DNA from 2 places in the Paenibacillus sp. p3-SID867 genome. Region 1 is predicted to be linked to the other one. Evidence: riboswitches for the same ligand, from Rfam matches in the RefSeq annotation. Region 1 holds a riboswitch; the other holds the start of a gene.
The links. Region 1 has a riboswitch for cyclic di-AMP ahead of M4D81_RS29285 (C40 family peptidase). Riboswitches for the same ligand answer to the same signal wherever they lie in the genome.

Region 1 (4,197 bases):
TTGCCAGTTCCCAAAAGAAATCTACATCCGTCAATCCTATGACAATTAATGAACTGTATACGTAAGCAACAACGATAGCAAGTGATATTAACGTCATCATGCCTGGACTCTTTTGTTTTAGTTCTCGATATGCACCAACTAGAAAAGGCTTACCTCCATAAATGAAGACAAAAGTGGAGAGTAGAAACAGTAAAACGGTGTCATATGGAAACCGCCAATGTACACCAATGAACATCTGAATCATTGGCGATAGAGCCATGATTGGAATCGTAATAATTAAACAAATATAAAAGCGTTTCTTAAAGTCATCTACATGATGACCAGCATGTTTATCCCCGCTATGTTGGGGGTGCCCTGTACTATGATGTGATCCGGAATGGTCATGGTCGTGTTTCATAGCTTGATGATGATTGTCAATTTCGTGGTTGTGCATATGATTATTCATTAGTTGATGTTTCACGCTCTTTTTGGAGTTTTTATACATTGAATTCACCTCTTCATAAGAATGTTTAGTTTAATGTCGTAATAAGAAAAGAATGTTAGGACTACATCACGTAGTATTGTTACCCATTAATACTAATTTAAACCTAAAGGAGTAAAGTAATCACGGATTCAAAACTCCGTCTTCATGAAGAATAATCATTTTCAAATTTGTTCAGTTTCCTCATAAAATCTACATAACTTCGGGTTATATAATATTCAACCTAACAATAGGTTACAAATCGTATGAAAAGCGAGGTGATTACATTATTTGATTTTTTGAATCAAATAAAAAGTGTTGTGCATCCTAAATTCTTGAATCGTAAATTCGAAAGGAGATATTGACTATGTCACATGAACAATACCAAAAGTGTATCGAGGAATGCATACGTTGTATGATGGCATGTAATCATTGTTACAACGCTTGTCTTGATGAAGAGAATGTAGCTATGATGACAAAATGTATTCGTTTGGATCGGCAATGCGCTGATATTTGTGCTTTTGCTGCGCATGCAATGTCAACGAACAGTGTTTATGCGCGTGAGATCTGTAGTATCTGTGCCGACGTTTGTGAAGAATGTGGCACAGAATGTAAAATGCATGATGTAAAACACTGTCAAGAATGTGCAGAAGCTTGTTTTAGATGTGCAGAGGCTTGTAGAGCAATGGCAGCGTAGAACAGACTCAATAATCAATAACCCTCCTTGTGAGAAAGGAGGGTTATTGATTATAAGTTATAACTAAAATTATATATAAATTGGAGATAGCTGTTAGAGCAGATCAACGTCTGCTTGAACAGTTTTTTCTGCTTATGCTGAAAAAGAAGTGGTTACAAAAATGTATTTAATAATTAACTTAGAAGAAGTCGGTGTTCATATAAGAATAATACAATAAGAGCGGAACTTCTCCTTATATTTGTACTTTATAGGGTGAATTTGAACGAAACTCGACTTTTTATAAAAAAATGATGGATTTAGAGGATGGGATTGACAACATATACGAAAATGTACTACATTATGTAGCGTTACAAAAAATTAATTTTTAATGCCGAGTTTCATTTTTGAAAACGGGGGAACCATTCCGGGTGAATTATTCTTGATTGAAAAGGAATAAAGGGCGCCTTCTACCGAACCCTTAGCTAACTCCGTAGGCATCCGAAGGGAGAGCATGTGTTTGAAGAAATTCATGATTTCATTAATAGGGTCTGCAGTTATTTTATCAGCTGGTGCGACTAATGCGTTTGCTGATGATCAATCCAAATTGCGTACAGAAGTAAGTCAAGTTGTTGGTACACCTTACAAGTGGGGGGGAACTTCTGTATCGAGTGGATTTGATTGTTCTGGTTTTATTTTGTATATCTTTGATAAGTTTAATTTGGAGCTGCCACGGACATCAAATGCTCAGGCAAAAACAGGTACCCCAGTTGCAAAGAAAAATCTCAAACCTGGAGATTTGGTCTTCTTTAATACAAGTGGTGCTGGTATATCTCATGCAGGGATTTATATCGGTAATGGGCAATTTGCTCATTCTTCCAGTAGTAAGGGAGTAAGGGTTAGTAATTTATCGGAATCATACTATAAGGATCGATACGTTACAGCAAGACGTACAATCTCTAAACAAAGTTATACAAAAATGGTTGGTGGATTGCACTAGTACTTATTTGTAATTAGACAAGCCCTGGTAAAAACCACGGGTTTGTTTTTTTGTATCGCAGGATGAATTAAATCTTGTTAAGAATTTAATCTAACATAATTCATTAATCTTCAATGGAAATACCATAAAATGAAAAATTGACTAGTTAAATTAAATAAACTACAATTCGTAGTATATAATATATTATTGATTTCTTGATGTTTTTAAACAAGGATCAATTTTTTTATTAAAAACACTACATTACGTAGTTAATAATCCGGAAGGGAAGACTTTTTCTATGTGTGGGATTACAGGGCTTTTGATGTTTGAAAACAATTCGCTGCCAACGACGGTAGCAATTAGAAAAATGACCGATGCAATCAAACATCGTGGTCCCGATCAAACGGGCATTAGGTTGGTAGATAGGATTGCTTTAGGATTTACCCGTTTGTCGATCCTTGATTTGGAACACGGCAGCCAGCCTATTTCCAACGAAGATCAGAGCCTTTGGCTAGTTTTTAACGGTGAGATTTATAACTATCAATCATTAAAAAGAGAACTTGAAGACCTTGGTCATATGTTTAAAACGAACACAGATTCTGAAGTCATCATACATTTATATGAGGAGTATCAGGACCATTGTTTAGAAAAACTGCGTGGAATGTTTGGATTTGCAATATGGGATCGGAGGAAAAAACAATTATTTGCTGCTCGTGATCATTTCGGAATAAAACCATTCTATTACTATACGGATAACACTCAATTTGCCTTTGGCTCCGAAATTAAAAGTATCCTTTCTTTAGATGGTCTGAAACCCGCCGTTAACTCAAAAAGTCTGTTCCATTATCTAACATTACAGTATGTGCCCCAACCAGATACAATGTTTGCTGGAATAAAAAAGCTTGAACCGGGTCACTATTTGATTGTCGATCAATGGGGAAATATAAAGAATCAAACATATTGGGAAACTAAGTTCGAACCGGAACATCGGCCAATTGAAACATTTATTGAAGAGATCCGGTATAAACTTAATGAATCTGTGAATCTTCATACCCAGAGTGATGTGCCGATTGGGAGTTTTTTATCTGGGGGAATAGACTCAACATCGATTGCCAGTTATCTTAGCAAGAGAGGGCCTGTAAAAACCTTCTCGGTAGGTTTTGAAGGCGAGCATAATGAAAATATATATGCTAAAAGGACGGCAACTGAACTGGGTATAGATCATTTTGATGAAGTGATATCGGTTGATCGTTTTTTTGAGGATACGATTAAGGCTGTGTGGCATATGGATGAGCCCATAGCAGATCCGTCTGCAATTGCGATCTATCGACTTTCCCAAGTGGCAAGAGAGCATATTACTGTCGCATTATCAGGTGAAGGTGCTGACGAGCTGTTTGGAGGATATCGTATTTATAGAGAGCCCTCCTCACTTAAACCATTATCGTGGATACCTACGAACCTAAAACGGAACATCAAGCAATTTATAGACGAAATTCCGTTCAATTTTTATGGCAAAAACTATATGAAAAGAGGCTTAACTCCTTTAGAAGAACGATTTTTGGGGAATGCTAAGATCTTTAACGAACAAGAAAAGAGACTTGTCTTGTCTTCAATGGTAAATTTGAAAGCGAATTGGGAACCTACAACTGCACTGACCAGTAAAATATATGAGACTTCGAAAGACCTTGATGATATTAGCAGAATGCAATTAATCGATCTTAACTTCTGGTTACCTGGCGATATTCTAATGAAGGCTGACAAAATGAGCATGGCACATTCCTTAGAGGTTCGTGTGCCATTTCTAGACAAAGAAGTGTTTGAAATAGCTCGTAAAATACCATCATCATACCGTGTAACAAATAAAACAACGAAATATGTACTTCGTAAAGCGATGGAGGACATTGTACCTAATCATGTACTGAATCGTCCCAAGCTAGGTTTTCCAGTACCTTTAAAGAAATGGCTTATGGGATCTATCGGAGATATCATGATCGAACAAATCATTATAAGTGGTATTGAAGAATGGATTCAAATAGATCATGTTGTTGGTCTATTAAAGGAACACCGTAATGGGAAAGTCGACAA
Region 2 (4,197 bases), on a different contig from region 1:
ATCAAGATGCTATTAAAGATGACGTGGGAGAACATGGCCGCCAAATACCCGTATTTCAAAAAGATGTAGCTGAACAGCAAGCCGATGATAACCAGTTCAATGGGCCGGGAAATAACAGGGTATATCGGATAGAGTGTATGCCCGAGCGCCCAAATGATCGAAGTGATCAAACTGGCCACGAACGTATTGCGGACGATCTTTTTCAGCATTTTGATGCCGAACAGCCGATAGACGGCCTCCTCGGATATGCCGGCCAGCCAGGCCATCAGCGGAAAGAGCCAAGGATAGAGCATGTTGTAAGGCGACTGTGTGGCATCCGTAGTGGACCATGTATTCAAGGTCAGGCCCAGAACGACAAAGATAATGGATTGGACCCCAAGCAGGATGAAAGCCCACATATACCCCAGCTTCATGCTGTCCAGCACATAATGACCGTATCCGGGTTCTTTGGCGCGCGGCCAAGGATTGAGCCCGTCTTCTTTGAGCCATAGCCCGCTGCCCCCGACAAGGGAGAAGTAGAGCAGAGCTGAGAAGATGAGCGAATAGACCGCATAGAAAATCATCATCCCGAGTATGCCGGTTTGCGACATCCCCTCGGATTTGAAAACGGGAATCAGATTGTACGTATTCAGCATCTGAATGACAAACAGTAGCGCCGATAGGAACAGGCCGCGCTTAAACGACGTGTAGGCTCTGGTCTTCACGCTGTACACAATCGCAAGTATGCCAAGGATGAGGGTGAACAGGCCATACCCTGCGAGCGTCAGCAGCGTGGCATCTTGGGTCTGCTTGTTGACATAGGCGGAATGGGCGGCCGGGACCGAAAAAGATGGCTCATAGGAGCGTAATTTCCCCTGCTCGAAGGTGAAACGGTGCTCCAATCTGGAATCGCCGATCTTGGATTCCGGATCCACATACCGGAGCCGGGGTTCCCCTTCCCGGGTAACCAGCTCCAGTTGCGAAGGATCATAGCCCGCTCGCTGGAGCCAAGGCTCAGCGAGAGCCTGCTTCTCGGCTAATGACATGCCGTCCTCGACGACAAGCAGCATCTGCCTTTGTACATCGCCCTTGTTCAGCTCAATCCGGTCATAGCTGGAGCGGGTGTAATCGTATGAGAAGCCGACGATGCCTGAATTTTGCATGTGCACGTCCACGTTGAGGGCATCGCCGCCCGGCTCGCTGAAGCGAACGCGGTATACGTCATAGGGATATTTGGCTTCATAGGTTTTGTTGTATTCCGAAAGTCTTTTTTCCTTCGCCAGATATCCGTAAAGTTCCGATTTGGATTGATATGTAACCAGCGTGTCATCCGTTTTTGCAGCCGTAAACTGCAAAAACTCCTGAGCAAAGCTTGAAGCCGCTTGCCGAGCCTGCTCCTTGGATATGATATTCGGAGATGCCATCTCGGTAGAATCCGAATTCGTCGACGGAAACACCTGAAATAATAGGAACAGAATCAGGCCGACTGCGGCAGGCGCGATGAGCTGCTTCAGATTGGGTTTCAGCTTCAAGGGCTCTCTTGCACGATTCATGAAATTCCTCCTCTAAGAAAGTTGATACTCCCACTGGTATTCGATATGCCTGATTAAGAACGCATAGAGTCAATATAACATAGTTATGAAAGTCATAAGCAGCTTATCCCAATATCCCGGAATAATGAAACAAATCGATGAAAATGAATGAAAGGTTTCGAAAACGTTAGAGAACCCTATGCTTGTATTCTTGAATATGCCCAATTCGCGCTCTTTTAAAGATTTTTTGGGTGAAAAACGGCATTGGGTTACGTACCGGATTGCGTTATAATCACATCATGCTTCAAGGAACTGAATATTCCAGCCGAATTTCGTACTGAAAATGGGGGAACCATGTAATTGGGGTGAATTTCATTATTCCCAGAATAATGAATAGGGCGACCTGTGAAAATGCCCGAATCCGTCAGCTAACCTCGTAGGCTGCAGCACAGGAACCAGACCGTAAAGGGCACTGCGTTTTCCAGTGTCTTTTTTTCTTGATTTTTTTTAAGAAGGTGACCGATTGAACTCTAAATTGAACTGGCTCAGGTTGTCTCCGCCGCAGATTCTCGTGCTTGGTTTCGCGGCTATTATTTTCATCGGGACGGCGCTGTTAATGCTGCCGATATCCACAAGTACAGGTGAACCGCTGGAATTTATCGATGCCTTGTTCACTTCGACATCGGCAACTTGCGTAACGGGGCTGGTTGTGGTGGATACAGGAACGACATTCAGCTCCTTCGGACAGATCGTGATCATGCTGCTGATTCAGATCGGCGGGCTCGGATTCATGACGATGGCCACTTTGTTTGCCTTGGCTCTCAAAAGGCGCATATCGCTCAAGGATCGCCTCATTCTGCAGGAAGCGATGAATCAGTCCTCGATGGAAGGAATCGTAAGGCTGATTCGCAGAGTGCTCCTGTATTCCCTGATCATCGAGGCCTGCGGTGCCTTGATTCTATCGATCCGCTGGGCGTTTGACATGCCGATCGGCCAAGCGATTTATTATGGTGTTTTTCATGCGGTCACGATGTTTAACAACGCCGGTTTCGATTTGTTTGGCGATTTTCGGAGTTTGACCGGGTATGTCTATGATCCTGTAGTCAACGTTGTCGTGATGTTTTTGATCGTCTCGGGCGGCATCGGTTTTATCGTATTATCCGATCTGATTGATTTCCGGAAACAGCGGAGACTTTCCTTGCACTCCAAAGTAGTGCTCACCATGACGGCTACCTTGCTGCTGGTTGGATTTATCGTCATTCTTATTTTTGAATTCACCAATCCGAGGACGCTCGGCTCCCTGAATTGGGGCGGAAAATTCTTCGGCGCATTATTCCAATCCGTAACGCCGCGTACAGCTGGCGCGAATACTATAGATATTACGGGGCTTAGACAGGCCACGCAATTTTTTATCGTTATTCTGATGTTTATCGGAGCATCCCCAGGGTCAACCGGGGGTGGTATCAAAACAACAACCTTCACCATTATGGTGGGGGCGGTCATCGCCATGATGCGCGGGCGTGAGGACATCGTCATGTTCCGTTATCGCCTGGCCCAGGAGCGGGTGCTGAAGGCACTGACCATTGCATTACTGGCACTGCTGCTCGTTCTAACCGTATCGATGATTCTGTCGACGACAGAGGAAGGGGACTTCCTGGAGATTCTATTCGAAACGACGTCCGCCTTCGGTACGGTGGGTCTATCCATGGGCTTAACGCCTGATCTGACAGTGTTCGGGAAGGTTTTGATCAGCATTACGATGTTTGCAGGGCGGTTGGGGCCTTTGACGCTTGCTTATGCACTGGGGCCGAAAAAGGGTAAAGAATTATATCGTCATCCGGAAGGCAAAATGATTATTGGATAAGGAGTACTGGAGAGACATGAAACCAAAGCAATTTGCAATCATCGGTTTGGGACGATTTGGCGCCAGCCTGGCGCTTGAGCTGATGGAACAGGGATATGAGGTGCTCGGCATCGACCGAAATGAAGAGGTTGTCGAGGATATGAGCGAGCTGCTGACACACACGGTGGTAGCGGATGCTACCGATGAAGAGGTGCTTAAATCGCTCGGTATCCGTAACTTCGATTGCGGCATTGTTGCGATCGGAAACGATATTCAGATGAGCATCTTATCCGCCATCTTGTTGAAAGAGCTTGGTGTCACCATGGTCGTTGCCAAGGCGATTTCGGTGCTGCACGGCCGGGCGCTGGAGAAACTGGGCGTGGACCGGGTGATCTTTCCGGAACGGGATATGGGGATCCGGGTAGCTCACCAGCTGGTCACGCCCAATCTGCTTGACTATATTGAATTATCCAAGGACTATCTGATTGTGGAGATGACGGTCACGGACTGCATGGACGGAAAAACGCTTAGCGAGCTCAATACGAGAGTTCGTTACGGTGTCAGCGTGGTGGCCCTGAATAAACAATCCGGCATCATCGTAGCGCCGACAGCCATGGACGTGGTGAACTCCGGCGACATTATGGTCGTTATCGGTTCGAATGATAATGTGGATCGCTTTGAGTCTGAGGTCGTGAATATGCTCGAAAAATAAATATAGAAGAAAAAAACCTGACGGTCATGCATATCGTCAGGTTTTCTTGGTTTTATCCTCCTCCAGCTTACGGAACAGAATTTCCGTTTCGTCAATCCAGCGGCTGGCTGCCTTGCTTAAATCCGAGGCTT

Region 2: it holds a riboswitch for cyclic di-AMP, as region 1 does, so the genes downstream of both, M4D81_RS21335 (TrkH family potassium uptake protein) here and M4D81_RS29285 (C40 family peptidase) in region 1, are expected to answer to the same signal.

The regions. Positions count from the first base shown of each region.
Region 1 is NZ_JAMBDM010000021.1:50,984-55,180, reverse strand. Features, by position in the region: partial or broken gene M4D81_RS34990 (copper-translocating P-type ATPase) at 1-445, opposite strand, end outside; gene M4D81_RS29290 (four-helix bundle copper-binding protein) at 828-1,157, shown strand; cyclic di-AMP (ydaO/yuaA leader) riboswitch at 1,516-1,649, shown strand; gene M4D81_RS29285 (C40 family peptidase) at 1,654-2,133, shown strand; gene asnB (asparagine synthase (glutamine-hydrolyzing)) at 2,411-4,197, shown strand, end outside.
Region 2 is NZ_JAMBDM010000010.1:202,503-206,699, reverse strand. Features, by position in the region: gene M4D81_RS21340 (CPBP family intramembrane glutamic endopeptidase) at 1-1,532, opposite strand, end outside; cyclic di-AMP (ydaO/yuaA leader) riboswitch at 1,825-1,969, shown strand; gene M4D81_RS21335 (TrkH family potassium uptake protein) at 2,035-3,375, shown strand; gene M4D81_RS21330 (potassium channel family protein) at 3,392-4,066, shown strand; gene M4D81_RS21325 (LysR family transcriptional regulator) at 4,103-4,197, opposite strand, start outside.